Regions from separate parts of the Paeniglutamicibacter sulfureus genome, predicted to be linked through region 2. Evidence: predicted binding sites of a transcription regulator. Region 2 holds the regulator's gene; the other holds the start of a gene.
The links. The regulator Rex, encoded in region 2, represses fermentation and respiration genes when NADH is low (regulators of the CRP and FNR family bind a similar motif). The targets are predictions, from matches to a motif close to CTTGTGAANNNNTTCACAAG.

Region 1 (8,822 bases), 1.8 Mb from region 2:
TACCTTCAGCCCGGTGCCGACATCCTTGACACCGCGGGCGGGCTTGGCAAGTTCATGAACTGGTCCGGACCCACCTTCACCGATTCGGGCGGATTCCAGGTCATGAGCCTGGGCTCGGGATTCAAGAAGGTGATCGACATGAAATCGGTGGACCAGTCCGGTCCCGACGACGCGGTGGCCCCGGGCAAGGAACGCCTGGCCAACGTGGATGACGACGGCGTCTGGTTCAAGAGCCACATCGACGGCAACAAGCACCGCTTCAGCCCGGAGGTGTCGATGAACGTGCAGCACAAGATCGGCGCCGACATCATGTTCGCCTTCGATGAGCTGACCACGCTGCAGAATTCCCGCGGCTACCAAGTCGAGTCGCTCGAACGCACCCGCCTCTGGGCCGAGCGTTGCGTGGCAGAGCACTTCAACCTCACCGATGCCCGTGTGGGCAAGGACTACCAGGCGCTCTTTGGCGTGATCCAGGGCGCCCAGTACGAGGACCTGCGCCGTCAGGCCTGTCGGGACCTCGGCGCCATGGCCTTTGACGGTTTCGGGATCGGGGGCGCGCTGGAAAAGGAAAACCTCGGCACCATCGTGGGTTGGTGCGCGGAGGAACTTCCGGAGAACAAGCCGCGCCACCTGCTGGGGATCTCCGAGCCCGACGACCTCTTCACGGCCATCGAGAACGGCGCGGACACCTTTGACTGCGTTTCCCCCACCCGGGTGGCCCGCAACTCGGCGTTCTACACTCCCCACGGCCGGTTCAACCTTTCGGGCCAGCGTTACAAGACCGACTTCACTCCCCTGTCCGAGGAATGTGACTGCTACACCTGCCAGCACTACACGCGCGCCTACATCCACCACCTTTTCAAGGCCAAGGAACTTCTCAGCCACACGCTGATTTCCATCCACAACGAGCGCTTCGTGGTGAAGATGGTCGACGACGCCCGCGCGGCCATCGAGGACGGCACCTTCCACGAGCTCAAGGAACGTGTCCACTCCCGCTACTACGCCGGCGCTCCGGACCCGCAGGGCCTAAAAACCGTCTCCGCCTAGGCCGTCAAAGCGAACCTAGCCCGCGGGGCTGCCCTTTTTTGGCCGCAGCCTGCGAACGCCGACAATCAACAGCACGGCCAGCCCCACGGCTACCAGCAGGACCAGCACGGGCAAGACGATGGCCAGCAGGCTCAGGCCCAGCGATGCCCCGTCCTCGGCGGTGCTCACCACCGGGGCGGCAACCCCGGCCGTGCCCAGGTTCAACAGCGGCCTCGACCCCGATTTAAGCAGGTGGAACGCCAGTGCGATCGCCGCGCCTATGAGCAGCGGCACCCACTGGGCCGAGCCAAAGGTGTCGCCGGGGTCGGCTACGGCAACGGTCTCGGATCCGACGCCGGAGGCAAAGACGAGTCCGCCGGAGGCCGGGCGCACCACCGTTTGCAGTGCGTCGTTGACCGAGTCAACCACCGGAATCTTGTCGGCCGCCACCTCGATGACCAGCAGCACCGCCAGTATTCCCAGCGCCCAGCCGTTGGAAAGCCAGCCCCATCCCTCGGGTAGCGCGACCCATGAGGTGAAGCGGTTCAGCAACCCCAGAACCAGCAGGGGAATGTACGCGTTCAGTCCCGCGGCCGAGCTCAGCCCGGCGGCCGTGAGTAGTTCCATGTGCCCAGAATAGGCGCAGCCGGGGCCGCAATCAGCGCAACGTGCCGGTGCCGCCAGTGGCCAACGGCCAAACACCGTCCTCATCCAATACCGGACGTGCCATGCCCCCCCGGGGGCATGGAAAAGGCGATGGCTCCTTCGCCAAGTGAAAGCGAAGAGACCACCGCCTCCGTATTCGTGTTGCGGTTTGCCTACGCGGCGCCGCCCGCCACGGGGGCATGCAGCTCGTAGGTGGGTTCACGGCGCTTGAACCAACGGATCACCAGCGTGGTCACCGGGACAAAGAGGAACTCCACCGCAGTCTTGTAGATGAACCCGACCACCACGTAATTGATGAACGTGGGAATGTCGGTGATTCCGATGACGGTGGCGGCAATCGAGCAGAAGATCAGGGTGTCGGCGAATTCGCCCACCCCGGTGGAGCTCATCAGGCGGCCCACCAGCCCGCGTTCGCCGAAGCGTTCCTTCATCTTCACCAGCACCCAGGAGTTCAGGGTTTGCCCGACCAGGAAGCCGAGCAGCGAGGCCAGGACGATGAGCCAGACCGGGCCCAGCGTGCGTTCGAGGGCTGCCTGCCCGTCGTACCATTCGGCCGCGGGCAGCTGGATCATGATCCAGAAGCACAGGGTGGAGAAGGCCGCCAGCGCAAAGGTGGTGATGATGGCGCGGCGGGCGACCTTGAATCCGTAGACCTCCGAAATGACGTCACCGAGGATGTAGGCCAAGGGGAAGAGGAAGAATCCTCCGTCGGTGACGATGGGGCCGAAGGTGACGCCCTTGGCGGCACCGACGTTGGAAAGGATGACCACGACGGCCATTAGTGCAAGCACTGTCGAAAAGTAGGGGCTTCCCGCGGACGCAAAAATGGCACGCGGGGCCTTCGGACGTTGTGTTGTTGAGGCGGTGTTTTCGCCCATGGTGATTCCCAATCGAAGAAGTGGTTCGCCAAGCCGGTCCCGGCGCAACGACTCCCGCCGCGATCGACGCAGCCAAGGGAATCGGGGTCGTGGGGACCACTCGCTGTATTAGCACTTGAGCTTCAAGTATCCCATGCCTTCGCGGCCTCCGATTTGGCGCTTTCCCGTTCCCGGGACCCGATTTGGGCCATCGCATTGGGCCTTTCACGGCTTGCATACCGGAGATTCCAGTTTTGAACGCGTTCAAAAATGGATATGATTGAGACCAATGTCCAGCGTGGAAAGGAGCTCCGTGGGAAAGCCGACCGCCAAGAGCGCCCATACGCGCCAGCTGCTGCTGGACACGGCCATGGGGCTGTTCGCCACCAAGGGGTTCGCAGGGACCACAATGCGCTCGATTGCCCAGGAATCCGGGCTTTCCCTAGGCAATGCCTACTACTATTTCGATTCCAAGGACGCCATCGTCCATGAGTTGTTCCGCCAGCTACTCGAGGAGCACCGGACGGCTACTTGGCCGTTGTTGGTGCCGGGGAACAACCTGGAGATGAATCTGCGCATTGCGTTGGGCAAAGGCCTGGACATCATGACGCCCTTTCGCGAGTTCGGACCCGCGTTTATTCGGACGGCCTTTTCCGGTTCCAACGCAGAGTTCGGCAATGTCCAGCGAGCCATGGAACTCGGATTGTGGCGCCAGGTGGTGACGGCCAGCAGGCCCCTACCCCCGTTGGCCATCCGAACGGAACTGCCCCAGTTGCTGTGGCTGGTCCAACGGGGCATTCTCCTTTTCTGGGCCTACGATTCGTCCCCGGGTGCCGCACGCAGCCTGCGACTCATCAAGAACGTTGCCCCGGTGGTCGCGCGCTTGGTTGTGCTCTCGCGAATGCCCGTGGTCCGCAGCATCCTCGACGATGTGCTCTCTCTGGTGCGCACCGCAACCTAGGCCTCTCCCACTTCCGATTCCCCGCCCTGCCGAACGGGCAATCCCGGATTCGACAGTTACAGGCGTAGAGTCGGAGGTGAAGCCTCGCGCGGGGCGCGAAACGCAACGGTCGCCACAGATCAGCGCTCATTTTGTGTCCCGAGTCGCCATTCCGTTGCCCGTCTATGGAACAGGAGCCGCCAGATGCCATTCGAGTCCTCAAACCTTCCGCCCTGGGTCCACTCTTTTGCCTTGATTCGTGACCGCACGGTGGTCCGCGACGAAGACGGGCGACTGCACAGCATCGCCGAAGACGGAAGCGACTACGAAATCATCAGCACGTGGCCCCTTCCCGAGGAACTGCCCACCCTACTGGGAGATCCAGGGCTGTCAGGGCATCAGGGGCAGACCAGGCTGACGTTCCTGGGTTCCCCGGACGGGGTCGCGAGCCGGGAACTTGCCGCACGGGGCTGGAGCCTGAGCGATCGGCGCGTCCTGCTGGTGGCGCTTGCCAACGACGTGGAGCAGGTGGCCGCGTTGCCGGAAACGGCAAGCCTATTCGAGGCCCCCATGAACGATTACGACGTGGTCGAAATCGCGGATTTCGACGCTCCTGTCGGCCGGGGCCGGATCCGCTTCGCCGATGGGTTCGCGCTCCTGTGCGACCCAAGCATCACCGCCACTTCCAATGTCGAGCAGTTCCGCGCCGCGATCCTTGCGAACCTTGCCGCCACGGCGGCACGCCAGGGGCTGCCGGTGCTTTTCATGGTCACCACAGCCGACACCGCCGCCGGCACGCGTGCCGAACGAGGCGCCGGGTGGTCAAATGCGACCCAGCTGACCACCTTCACCAGGTCTTAGTTCCCGTTTTCCGTCCCTGGCGCGGCGCCGATGACCCCGTGCGTGTGGGCGCCCGCGGGAAACCGCCTAAAATGAATGCATGACTTCTGCCTCCACCGGGATCCGTCCCGCCGTTACCCTGACCATCGCCGGCTCCGAAGCAACCGGCGGTGCCGGCGCCCAGGCCGACCTGAAGACCTTCCAGGAGCTGGGCACCTACGGGATCATTGCCCTGACCTGCATTGTGTCCTTCAACCCGAAGGACAACTGGAACCACCGCTTCGTGCCGGTGGAGACGCAGGTGATCGCCGACCAGCTCGAGGCGATCCAGACTTGCTATGCCGGCGACCTGAAGACCGTCAAGCTGGGCATGATGGGTTCCCCCGCCACCATCGACACGGTTGCGGCCGCGCTCAAGGACCAGGCATGGGACAACGTCGTGCTGGACCCGGTGCTGATTTGCAAGGGCCAGGAACCGGGACACGCCCTGGACACCGACGAGGCGCTCAAGTCGACCCTGTTGCCGCTGGCAACGTTCGTCACGCCGAACCACTTCGAGGCCGAGTCCCTCTCCGGGATGAGCATCAACAACGTCGAGGACCTGACCGAGGCCGCCAAGAAGATCCATGCGCTCTCCGGTGCGGCGGTGCTGGCCAAGGGCGGCGTCCGACTCTCCGGCAGCGATGCCGTGGACGTGTTCTACGACGGCGAGACCCTCGAGGTGTTGTCCGCCCCGAAGGTCGGGGAAGTCGCCGTGTCGGGTGCCGGTTGCTCGCTGGCAGCGGCCATCACGGCCGAGCTGGCCAAGGGCGAGTCGCCATTGCAGGCAGCACGCAACGCCAAGGCCTTTGTCACCGAGGGCATTAAGAATCGCGTTTCCTCCGCGGCCCCCTTCGATGCCTTGTGGCAGGGCGGCTCGCGCTAGGAATTTCACACACCGCAGGTTGGTTGAAGTGCTGGTCCCGTGCATACACGGGACCAGCACTTTTGCGTTTCCCCAAAAAACGCCCGCGGAACACCGGCATCCGGCCCGAAAACCGTTTCGACGGCGTCCTTGCCCGATGCCATCTGTATGTTTCCGGGCGCAGTGCCGGCGCTCCGGGCGGCCAACCTCCCCAAGAGGTTCACCGACTGACCATAGGTTATCGATCCCCGCCGACACTTCGTCCGGACACATTCGGGAAAATCTCAAACAACCCCTTGATATGTGCCTCGGCTCACATAGGATATGCGTGGGAAGGACACCGATAAGCAGCCATGGGTTTCCTCCCGCGTCACTCCCCTCGGATACAAGGAGAACCATGTCCAACCCGCGTCGTCACAGACTTGCGCGGACGATCCTGGCTTCGGCCTCAGGGCTTGCCCTGGCCGTCACCATGTCCGTCCCTTCCCTTGCGGCACCACCCACGATCGACCCGGCGCCAGGGTCGGATTCGCCATCCCTGGGCGGACTCGCCCCCAAGGCATTGAAGGACCTGAAGGTCTCCGGCCCCCTGTCGGTGGCCAAGGGAGAAGTCTCGGTCTATGTGCAGTTCGAGGGCGAAGGCGCCTTCGAGGCCACCCAGCCGGAGAGCGCCAAGGCCCCGCGTGGCAAGTCGGTCAAAAACCCCTCCAAGGTCAAGGAAATCCGCGACGGCATCAAGGCCAAGGGCAAGTCGGCGGCCAAGGACGCCAAGGCCGATGTCATCTACACGACCACCAATTCGCTTCCGGGCGTGGCACTGCGCGGGGACGCCGAGGCATTGCGCGCCTTGGCCGCGCGTCCCGACGTCAAGAAGATCACCGCGATCGTGCCCAAGACGCAGGAGAACAAGAATGCCGACATCGACACCCGCGCCCTCGAGGCGTGGACAGCGCTAAAGGAAACTGGCGAAGGCATCAGGATCGCGGTGCTGGATACCGGCATCGACTACACGCATGCCGGCTTCGGCGGCCCGGGCACACTCCAGGCCTACTCCGAGGCGCAGTCCTCCGATGTCCTGCCGGCCACGGACTCCGGGCTGTATGACCCGGCCAAGTTCATCGGCGGCTGGGACCTGGTGGGCGATGACTACAACGCCGACCCAAGCGCACCGGACTACCAGCCGGTTCCGCGTCCCGATTCCAACCCGCTGGATTGCGCAGCCGCAGGGCACGGCACCCATGTCGCAGGGACTGCCGCCGGGAACGGCGTGAATGCCGACGGGACCACCTTCACCGGGGACTACACCAAGCTCACCGCCGACGAGGTGGCGGGCATGCGCATCGGCCCGGGCAGCGCACCGGAAGCCGCCTTGGTCGGTATCCGCGTCTTTGGCTGCGGCGGCTCCTCCGCCGTGGTCGGCCAGGCCCTTGACTACGTCCTGGATCCCAACAACGACGGCAACTTCGATGACCGCGCCCAGGTCGTCAACATGTCGCTCGGTTCGGACCATGCGCCCGCGGACGACCCGGAAAACGACATCGTCAACGCACTGACCGACTTGGGCATCCTCTCGGTCGTGGCCTCCGGAAACGCCGGGGACGTCACCGACGTCGGCGGCTCGCCGGGCAACGCCCGCTCCTCGCTCACCGTCGCCAACTCGGTGGCTTCCAGGGTCACCCTGGATGGCATCACCGTCAATGCCCCTGCCGACGTCGCCGGAACCGCGGCCGGGCAATACTCGGCCAGCTTCAACTACACCGCCGCCGACCCGGCCAGGCTCACCGGCGAGGTCATCATGGCCCCGGCCGCCAACGCCTTCGGCTGCTCCGCCTTTGAGCCCGGTTCCCTGACCGGCAAGTGGGTCTGGCTGCAGTGGAGCGAAAACCTCGAGTTCCCCTGTGGCTCGGGTACCCGCTTCAACAACGCCGAGGCCGCTGGTGCCACCGGCGTCATCCTGGACGCCGAGGTCTCGGTCTTCGAGGCAGGCATCGCCGGCAATTCCACGATCCCCGGAGCGCAGCTCACCAAGGCCTACTCCGACCAGCTGCGTCCCGCGGCCCAGGCCGGAACGCTGAACGTCACCCTTGACCCGGCTATGGTCGGAACCGCATCGAGCGAGTCCGGACTCGGGGACACCCTGAACTCGTCCTCCTCACGCGGAGTGCACGGCTCGGAGGGCGTGGTGAAGCCCGACGTCGCGGCCCCCGGCACGCTCATCGGCTCCGTCGGCGTCGGAACCGGCACCGGCCCGGCCGTCAAGTCCGGCACCTCCATGGCGACCCCGCACACCGCGGGCATTGCCGCCCTCGTGGCCGGCAGCGGCGACTACACCGCACTTGAGGTCAAGTCCATCGTGATGAACACCGCGACGGTGGACATCCTCGCCGCCAACGGCCAGGCCTACGGGCCCAACCGCGTGGGCTCCGGCCGCGTCGTGGCGGACGCCGCGATCAGCACCCCGGCCTATGCCTACGCCACTGCGGATCGTGACCTGACCACCGTGGTCTTCGGGGTCATCGAGGTGGACAAGAACAAGTACAAAGCCACCAAGTCCATCACCGTGGTCAACAAGTCCGATGAGACGCAGACGTACGACGTGAAGTACGTGCCGTCCACCGAGATCCCTGGCGCAAGCTACAGCCTGGACCGGAACACGGTCACGCTCGAGGCCGGCGCCAGCACCAAGGTCAACGTTGCCCTGAACGTCGACGCACGCAAGTACGCCAAGACCATCGATCCGACCATGGACAGGGCCCAGCTTGGCCTGCCGCGGGCCTGGGTCGCCGATGTCTCGGGCCGCGTGGAGCTTTCCAGCTCCACGGCCCCGACGCTGCGCGTCCCGGTGCATGCAGCACCGAAGCTGGTCTCCGACATGGCGGCCAAGAAGGTCAAGTTCGCCAAGGGCGCGACTTCCGGCACCATCGACATGGCCGGCGACGACATCCGCGTGGGTTCCGGAGACACCCAGGTGGTTTCGCTGGTCTCTGCCTTCGAGCACGGCGCCTCCTCGGACCGCCTGCCCGACAGCACCGACGATGTTCCCGGGGCCCGGGAGATGGACCTGCAGCACGTCGGAGCGGCGTCCACCGCCCCCACCACGGGAGCAACCGACGGTCTGCTGAACTTCGGCGTCAGCACCTGGGGCAATTGGGCCCACCTGGCCGGCGCCACCGAGGTCAACATCGAGATCGACACCAACGGCGACTCAGTGCCCGACTTCGTCACCTTCAACACCTACGCTGACGAACTGGACGCGGACCTGGTGGCGACCTACAGCCTGCAGTCCTTCCAGCAGGTCGACCTGCAGCTGCTCAACGGCCTGACCGGTGACGTCGATTCCAACACCTTCGACACCAACGTGGCTGGCTTCCCGGTGTCCCTGGCGGCCCTGGGCCTGGAGGGGTCAAGCGCCCCGATTTCCTACCGCGTGAGCACGTACTCCTTCTACAACTCCGATGAATCCGGTGCCTTGGCCCCGGTGGACCAGACCGATTGGATCGCCTTCAATGCGATCGCCCCGGCCTTGTCCTTCGCCGGTGCCGGAACCGTGTTTGCCGACTTGGACAAGAACAAGCTGACCGCCACCGTC
Region 2 (8,822 bases):
ACGGGACCGACGGCTCGGTGCAGGTGGCGATCGATGCCTGCCAAGCGGCTTCCGCACCACAGTCCTTCCTGGGCATTAGCGAGGATGGTCGTACGGCAGTAGTCAGGACCGCAGGAAACGACGACGCCCACCTGATCCTGCGTGGCGGCACCGACGGACCGAACTTCGCGGCCGAGTCTGTTGGCGCGGCATCGGCCGCCATGGGCAACGCCGGCATGAACCCGCGGGTGATCGTCGATGCCTCACATGCGAACTCGGGCAAGTCCCACGTGCGCCAGCGGGAGGTCATCGCCGAGCTGGCCGCCCGCATAGCGGACGGGGACCAAATGATTGCCGGAATCATGGCTGAAAGTTTCTTGGTGGCCGGTGCGCAGAAACATGACCCTGATGCCGTCGCGCAAGGATCCGACGTCCTGGCGGGGTTGACCTACGGGCAGTCCGTCACCGACGCGTGCATGGACTGGGACACGAGTGCCGAAATGCTAGCGACCCTGGCCGAAGCGGTACGGACCGCGCGCTAAGCCCCCCAACCGTGTGTCGGCGGCGAGATGGGGCAGCCCACGACGCCGGCTTTCGTTCACATTGGCCCCACGAGCCACTAAAGTGAATCACAAGGGCATAGGGTATCTTGAGGTGTTGGTGCGGACCGGGTACGTTCCTCGGTCAGCGCCACGGCACGATTGCTATGTGAAATTGTCAGGAGAAACAGGGAATGGTCGAATCGCAAAACTTTGCCAGCGCGCGTTTCATGACGGTCGCCGAGGTCGCCGATGTGATGCGTGTGTCAAAGATGACGGTTTACCGACTCGTCCATTCCGGCGAATTGCCGGCCGTGAGGTTCGGCCGCTCCTACCGTGTACCCGAAAACGCCGTACAGGAGTACTTGCGGGCTGCCGGGTTCGGGCGCGACTTCAACACCGGCTAACGCCGCCGATTTTCACGAGTGGTCAGAATCTGCTCTAGAAGCAGGTAATCTGTTAAGGAACGTTTAACGTCCAGTTGGCTATTCTGGTGCTTTGGTGCCGAAGAAATAGTAGTCGGCAATCGAATCAGTTTGTGAGGAACCATTATGGGCTCTGTTATTAAGAAGCGCCGCAAGCGTATGGCCAAGAAGAAGCACCGTAAATTGCTTCGTAAGACCCGCCACCAGCGTCGTAATAAGAAGTAAATACCAGTTCCGGGGTTGCCCGGAATTGAGTATGTAAGAAGGTGCGTTTCCCGCAATGGGGAACGCACCTTTTTGCATGTTTGCGGCGGGCGTGCCGGCCGTTGCCCGGAGTCAGGGACGGCGGCGCAATGCACCGAAGCTGCGCCACAGGCCCCAGAGGACTCCCGAGACGCCGGCTGCCTTCAGGCCGAAGGCAGCCGCCCTGCGCCCGGTTCGGAAGTCGTAGACCGGCCAGTTGCGGTCCTTGGCGTGGCGTCGCAATCTGCGGTCGGGATTAATTGCCACGGGATGACCCACGGCCTCAAGCATCGGAATGTCGTTGTGGGAATCGCTGTACCCCCAGCATTCGGCAAGATCCAGCCCTTGGTCCCGGGCCAAGATCCGGACAGCTCCGGCCTTCGCCGATCCGTGGAGGATTTCGCCGACCAGTTGGCCGGTGTAGAGGCCTTCGATGTGCTCCACGGTCGTCCCGAGCGCTCCACTGAGCCCGAGCCGCCTTGACATAACCGCGGCAACCTCCAGCGGCGTGGCGGTGACTAGCCACACCCGACGCCCGGCGTGAAGGTGCTGTTCGGCGATCGCGCGGGTGCCTGGCCAGATTTTCGACTCAATGAATTCGTCATAAATTTCATCCCCGAGCGCAACCATGTCGGCCACGGAGAAGCCTGCGGACAGCAATAGCGCACGGTCACGGATGGCGTGGATGTCACCGAGGTTCTCTCCCCGGGCGACGAACCGCAACTGTCGAACGGCAAACCACGCCACCTCACGCAGCGTAAATGCCCGTCTTTGATACATTTTTCGGGCCACTGCAAAGAGCGAAGCACCGCGCATCATGGTGTTGTCTACATCGAAGAAGGCGGCAGACGTGCCCGATGGCGCCGACTCGTGCCCAGCAAATGTCACGGGGGAAAGGTTGGAGGGCATCCAACCAGTCTATTGCAATCTTTTTTCGCCGGAGCTGTAGCGTTGGGTCATGAGCAGCGTGCAGACCCCGCGGGAAATTACTTTGTTGGTTCGTTCCGGATGCCACCTTTGCAAGGCCGCGGCCGAAACACTCGACGAGGTCACCAGCAGGTTGGATTACACCTGGCAAAGCGTTGACATCGATCAGGACCCGGAACTCTTGGCGCGACATTCGGAAGAAGTCCCGGTGCTGTTGGTAGACGGACGGGTACGGGATTTTTGGGTGATTGATGCCCAGCGCCTTGAGGCATTGTTGAGCAGCTAGGGGCAACGAAGCCGCCGCCTGTCCGCGACACCAAGGGTGATGCGGTGGCATCGGCAGAACTGGTTGGAAAGACATGAAGGTATCCAAGGAATTGAGTCAAAGCAGAATGCCCACCGAACACCAACCAGCAAGCAACGAAGCGAAGCTCCCTGCTGCCGAAATTCCGATTGAGCACGACCTGGATCCCGGCGCATCGGTTGAGCAAACACCCGCGGGTTCACTGGGCAGGATTCTCCCTGAAGCGACCCTGGCGCGATTGACCCAGTACCTGCGTGCGCTCGGTGCCATGCAGGCGCGCGGTGAAGCGCGAACCTCGTCTGGTGTGCTGGCCACCGAGGCAGGGGTCAATCCTGCGATCCTTCGCAAGGACCTGTCTTTGCTTGGGTCCTATGGAACCCGTGGGGTGGGATACGCGGTGACCGACCTGGTCGAACAGATCTCCAAGGCCATGGGGCTTTTGAGGCAATGGCGCGTGGCGATCATCGGTGCCGGTAACCTGGGTCGCGCACTTTCCGGATACGGCGGATTCCGAAGCCGGGGATTTGAAGTTGTCGCGCTGCTGGATTCATCGCCAGATGTGGTTGGCACGACGGTGGGGGACCTGCAGGTCCAAGACATTTCCGACTTGGACGAAATCGTTGCGGCCACGAATGCCAATATTGGCGTCCTATCCGTGCCTGGGGCAGCGGCGCAAGATTTGTGCGACATGCTGGTTCAATGTGGTGTTCGAAGCATATTGAGCTTCGCACCCGTGGTGTTGCAAGTCCCGGCAGGGGTCGTGCTGCGGAAGGTTGATTTGGCCACCGAACTGCAAATCCTTGCCTACCACGCACAAAACCTCGACTCCTAGAAATCGCCCACGGGAACCGGTCTTAAACTCAAATGGTCCGTGGGATTCCACCGGCAACGGCTGAATCCCACGGACCACTTCTTAGCGTTTTGATGATTAGCGGTATCCGGCTTTACGTGCTGCCCGACGAGCGGCAATGTACTGGCTGGAGGGACGCAACCAGGCAAACACGACGCCAACCACTCCCAGGACGACGGAAAGGGCCGTCAGGACCCCGCTGGCAATGCTGAACAACGACAGGACAGCCAGAATCGTCGCGAAGATGCGTGCAACGCCGCTTCCCTTGCGGATCATGAACGCGATCAGAACGTAAATCAACAAGCCGATCACGGCGAACACGATTGCGGTGGTCTGGATCATGGGAATTGCGTCGGAGACGCTCATGCCAGCAGCCGAAAGCTGTTCCTCCAATTCGGGGACTGCCCGAAGCTGCTCCATGATCGCGGTGGTGCTCAAACCGAACACCGAGCTCAGCAGGAATGCGACGCCGGCCGCGATGATTGCCCAGAAGGAGGTGTCCAGTTCCTTGGGTCGATGGGTCGGCATCTGGGGCGGAGCAAAGTTGCCTTGCGGCGGAACGGGGAAGCCGCCGTATGGCTGCTGGCCGTAGGGCGTCTGCGGCGGCTGCTGACCGTATGGGTTGTTTGCTGGGGCGGGCTGGCCGTACGGGTTGGGGTGCTGGCCGTACGGATTAGTTGGCGGAGTCCCGTTCTGTGGAGGTTGGCCGTAGGGAGGTTGTCCGGCGGCATTCGGATCCTGCGGTGCGCGCTGTCCGTACTGCGGGGGTGCCGGTTCCTGCGATGGCTTCTCTGGGTTCACGGGATCATTCTCAGGGGTTGACATGACCTGCTCCTTTAGTTTGACGAACTACGGCTTACCCTCACGATATCGGTTGAAGATTGCTTTTCACCCCTCCGAAAGGATGGTTTTCCGATTGGATCGGGACACTCGCCGAAGTCCTTCCTCGGGACAGGGATCGCACGCCGCCGACGAGGACGCGATGTCGTTTCCGGTTCAGCAATTGCGCTTTCGGTGCTCGCCATGAGCCTCGTGCGTGGGCAAAATCAAGTGTCCGGTTTAGGTAACGGTACAAAGATTTGAGACACTTAAACTATGTCGACTGCCACCGTTCACCTGCTTCGTCACGGCGAAGTGTATAACCCGGACAGGGTCCTCTACGGTCGACTACCGGAATTTCACCTTTCCGATCTAGGCAACCAAATGGCCGAGCGCGCCGCGGAATACTTCACGGAGCAACGGAACGCGGGTGCCAATATCACCTACTTGGTGTCGTCTCCGCTCGTTCGGGCTCAGGAAACGGCAATGCCGACATCGCAGGCTTTGGGCCTGGAAATCATGACAGATGATCGCATTATCGAAGCGGAGAACCGCTTCCAAGGACTTTCCCAGATCAAGAATCGACTGAGGGAACCAAAATATTGGTCCTATGTCGTCAATCCATTTCGTCCATCCTGGGGGGAACCCTACCGGGACCAGGTGGAACGAATGATGACCGCCATTGTTGAACACCGTGATCGCGCGGTCGAACTTGGCGGACGGGGGGCGCAAGCCATTTTGGTCAGCCATCAGCTGCCCATCTGGGTGACACGCCGCTCCGCCGAGGGCAGAGCCCTATGGCACGACCCGCGGAAACGCGAGTGCACTCTCACCTCCGTGACTAGCCTGGACTTTGATGGTGAAAGTCTGGTCGCAGTCCGATATGCAGAACCTAGCGTGGACCTTCTGGCGAACGCTGCGAACATCCCTGGAGCTTGAGATCATGATCGATCCCATCTCGTCCCGAGCACAGCGCTTGGGACGACGTACATTCTTGCGCGCAGCACTGCTTGGTGCCGCCGTGCTGCCGCTGGCAGCGTGTGTGGGGGACGAAGATCCCCTAGCCAAGCAGGCAAGGGAAGGCAACAACAAGAATTACATTGCCGGTGACGGTTCTGTGGAGGAATACGGTCCAGCTTCACGCACCGAACCCGTAAAGATCAACGCGGTGGCCTATGACGGAACCACTATCGATTCGGCCACTTGGGCCGGGCAGGCTACTGTCTTGAATTTTTGGTATGCGGCTTGTGCTCCATGCCGGATCGAAGCCCCGCACATGGTCGAACTCAATGAGGAGTTCAAGGGCAAAGCGGAATTCATCGGCATCAACGTGCGGGATGAGAAGGAAGCGGCAGAAGCCTTTGAGCGCACCTTCGGAATCAAATACCCCTCTGTGCAGGACACTCAGGGGACGATCCAACTCGCCATGACCAAATACGTTCCGCTTAAGGCCGTACCGACCACGTTGGTGCTGGACAAGCAGGGGCGCGTTTCTGCCCGCATTCTTGGTGTTGCCGACAAACCCACACTCAAGGCCCTGATAACCACGGCTCTCACCGAGTCGTTGTGATCGACTCCGTGCTGGCCGGCGCCTTGACGCTACCGGCCCAAGGCAACCAATTTGCTGAGATCATCCAGGACGGTTCACTGATTCTCGCGGTTCCCGTTGCCATCCTTGCAGGGCTCGTCTCCTTTCTGTCGCCTTGCGTGTTGCCTTTGGTTCCCGGCTATTTGGGGTACGTCACTGGCCTGTCCGGTGCCGACCTCGCAGATCAAAAGCGCGGCCGTATGGTCACAGGCATCGGCCTGTTTATCCTGGGCTTCACTGCCGTCTTTGTCCTGGCGGGCGTGGTCTTTTCGCAAATCGCTGCGTGGATGCAATTCGAGGGTGCCTGGATCATCCAGGTCTTGGGCGCGGTAGTGATTCTCATGGGTGTCGTTTTCATGGGTGGCTTTTCCTTCATGCAACGCGATGCGAAGATCCATCGGAAACCACCTGCCGGCCTTTGGGGTGCTCCGGTTCTGGGAGTCACTTTCGGCCTGGGATGGGCGCCATGTATCGGCCCTACGTTGGCTGCGGTGCTGGCCATGAGCACAGGAATCGACCCAAACCCCGCCAAGGGTGCCTTGTTGACGTTCTTCTACTGCATGGGTCTGGGGCTCCCGTTTCTCTTCATCGCCACGGCGCTTCGGCGTGGCATGGGGGCCATGAAGTTCTTCCGTCGGCACCAGTTGGCGATCATGCGCTTCGGCGGCGGCATGTTGATACTTCTGGGAATCTTGATGGCCACCGGCCTATGGGGTTCCTGGGTTACGCAATTACAGGATTGGTTCACCAATGAGGTCAGGTTGCCCATCTAATGGCAAAAAGAGATTCTAAAAAAGATGTAGCGGTCCCGGCCCTCGGTTTCAAGGGCATGCTCCGATGGGGCTGGACCCAGCTCACCAGCATGCGCACGGCGCTCTTCCTGCTTCTGCTTTTGGCCGTGGCAGCAGTACCCGGGTCGCTTTTCCCCCAGCGCTCCATCAACCCGGAGCAGGTGACAACCTACCTGACCAATAAGCCGACGACCGGGGAATGGCTCGACCGTTTCCAGCTCTTCGACGTCTATTCTTCGGTGTGGTTCTCGGCGATCTACCTATTGCTGTTCATCTCCCTGGTCGGGTGCATCCTGCCGCGCGTAAAAAAGCACGCGCAGGCGCTTCGCACACCGCCACCCAGAACCCCGTCACGACTTAACCGGTTGCCCCAGAACGGCACCATCGAGATCCAGACTGCTGACGAGTCGGGAATCAGCGACGAACAAGTCGTACGGGATATCACCGGGCTTCTCAAGAAGCGTGGGTACCGCTCCGAAGCCAGGCCAGAGGGCGCCAGCCCATCAGTAGGCGCGGAACGTGGATACAGTCGTGAAATCGGCAACCTGCTCTTTCACATCTCCCTCGTTGGCCTATTGGCCTCGGTTGGAGTCGGTGGCGCCTTCGGGTACAACGGACAGCGGGTACTTGTCGAGGGGGAGACCTTCGTGAATTCCTTGGTGTCCTACGATTCCTTCAAGCCCGGAACCTGGTTCCAGGAAGACTCCCTGGATCCATATTCGGTAAAGCTCGACAAGTTCAATATCACCTTTGACCGCGAATCCACGACACACTTCGGCCAGCCAATCGATTTCACGGCCGAGGTCGAGACCCGGCGCAGTCCGGATGCCGAACCTGAGAAGGAAAAACTTCGGGTCAACCATCCGTTGCGCATCGATGGCGCTGACATGTACCTGGTTGGCAACGGCTACGCCCCCGTCGTTACAGTACGTGACGGCAACGGAGACATCTCCTTCAGCGGTCCCGTGGTCTCGGTGCCCCAGGATGGCATGTACACCTCGTTGATGGTCGTCAAGGTCCCCGACGCGAATCCCGAGCAACTTGGATTCCAGGGATTCCTTCTGCCCACGGCCATGACCGATGAGACTGGGTTTGCAATATCCGGCGACCCGAACGCGATCAACCCGCAGCTGCAGCTGAACTCCTACTACGGGAACCTGGGACTGGATGACGGTACGCCACAGAATGTGTACGTGCTTGAAACTGACGAGCTCACCGAACTCAACAGTAGAAACCTTGATGCAGGCGGAATTGTCTTGGGTGCCGGGCAGACGTACGAATTGCCCGATGGAAAGGGCAGCATTTCCTTTGACGGGCTCAAGCGTTTCATTGGCGTGGATATCGCCTATGACCCCAGCAAGCGCCCGGTGGCAATCTTTGCGGCGCTTGCCTTGTTGGGATTGGCCATCTCGCTCTTTACCCCGCGCCGCCGTGCCTGGGTGAAAATCAAGAACTCCGTTGACGGCTCGGGCCGCGAAGAGCGGATAATCGAATACGGATTGCTGGCCCGTGGTGAAGACCACCGACTTGAATCCGAAGCCAAGGAGCTGCGTAAGCTTCTTGAGCAGCAGTGGCCCGCGAATGCGCGAGCCGGAGTCTAGGAGACCCTTTGGAAAACGACATGCCCACGATCAACGTGGCCCTGGGACAGTACAGCGACTTGTTCATGTTGCTGGCGGCAATTGTCTACGCCTCGGCTTTTATCGCCTTCGCATGGGACCTTGCCAAGTCCAGCAAGATGATCCAGGAGATCGATGCAGCAACGCTCGCATCGGAACAGAAGACCTTGGTTGCGGCCGGTGTCCGGGATGCCCCTCCGGCGGACGGTTCGTCGAACCCGTTGGTCAATGAATCCATGGACTACACAGCAGCCTCCGCAAAGCGCATGGCAGCGAAGGTTGCCGTTTCCCTGACTTGGCTGGGCGTGCTGTTGCAGGGCTTCGCCGTGGTTGCCCGTGGCATTGCGGCCGCTCGCGTGCCCTGGGGCAACATGTACGAGTTCCTCTCCACAGGATCCTTCCTGGTGGCCCTCGTGTTTTCGATCGTGTTGCTGAAAAAGGACCTTCGCTTCATGGGCACCTTCGTCATCGGCCTGGTCACCGTGATGCTGTGCGGCGCCACCATGGGCTTCCCGACTCCCGTGGCCCACTTGGTGCCCGCTCTGCAGAGCTACTGGTTGATCATTCACGTCTCCATCGCGGTACTTGCCTCGGCCCTCTTCACGATCACCTTCGCCATGAACGTGCTCCAACTCGTGCAACATGCCCGAATGGATGCACTTGCCGCAGGCAAGAAGGACAAGATGCCGTTCATGCGGTTGGTCCCCGGCGCAGCACCTCTGGAAAACTTTGCTTACC

Region 1: the regulator Rex is predicted to act here: its motif matches at 2,801-2,820, upstream of ABD687_RS16025 (queuosine precursor transporter).

Annotation. Positions count from the first base shown of each region.
Region 1 is NZ_BAAAWO010000001.1:3,522,045-3,530,866, reverse strand. Features, by position in the region: gene tgt (tRNA guanosine(34) transglycosylase Tgt) at 1-1,047, shown strand, start outside; gene ABD687_RS16030 (DUF4126 domain-containing protein) at 1,063-1,653, opposite strand; gene ABD687_RS16025 (queuosine precursor transporter) at 1,845-2,570, opposite strand; gene ABD687_RS16020 (TetR/AcrR family transcriptional regulator) at 2,863-3,510, shown strand; gene ABD687_RS16015 (hypothetical protein) at 3,694-4,350, shown strand; gene thiD (bifunctional hydroxymethylpyrimidine kinase/phosphomethylpyrimidine kinase) at 4,430-5,254, shown strand; gene ABD687_RS16005 (S8 family serine peptidase) at 5,631-8,822, shown strand, end outside.
Region 2 is NZ_BAAAWO010000001.1:1,748,035-1,756,856, reverse strand. Features, by position in the region: gene ABD687_RS08040 (3-deoxy-7-phosphoheptulonate synthase) at 1-521, shown strand, start outside; gene ABD687_RS08035 (helix-turn-helix domain-containing protein) at 713-925, shown strand; gene ABD687_RS08030 (30S ribosomal protein bS22) at 1,070-1,168, shown strand; gene ABD687_RS08025 (HAD family hydrolase) at 1,280-2,095, opposite strand; gene ABD687_RS08020 (glutaredoxin family protein) at 2,145-2,399, shown strand; gene ABD687_RS08015 (redox-sensing transcriptional repressor Rex) at 2,473-3,249, shown strand; gene ABD687_RS08010 (hypothetical protein) at 3,346-4,092, opposite strand; gene ABD687_RS08005 (histidine phosphatase family protein) at 4,363-5,025, shown strand; gene ABD687_RS08000 (TlpA family protein disulfide reductase) at 5,030-5,656, shown strand; gene ABD687_RS07995 (cytochrome c biogenesis CcdA family protein) at 5,665-6,447, shown strand; gene resB (cytochrome c biogenesis protein ResB) at 6,447-8,066, shown strand; gene ccsB (c-type cytochrome biogenesis protein CcsB) at 8,087-8,822, shown strand, end outside.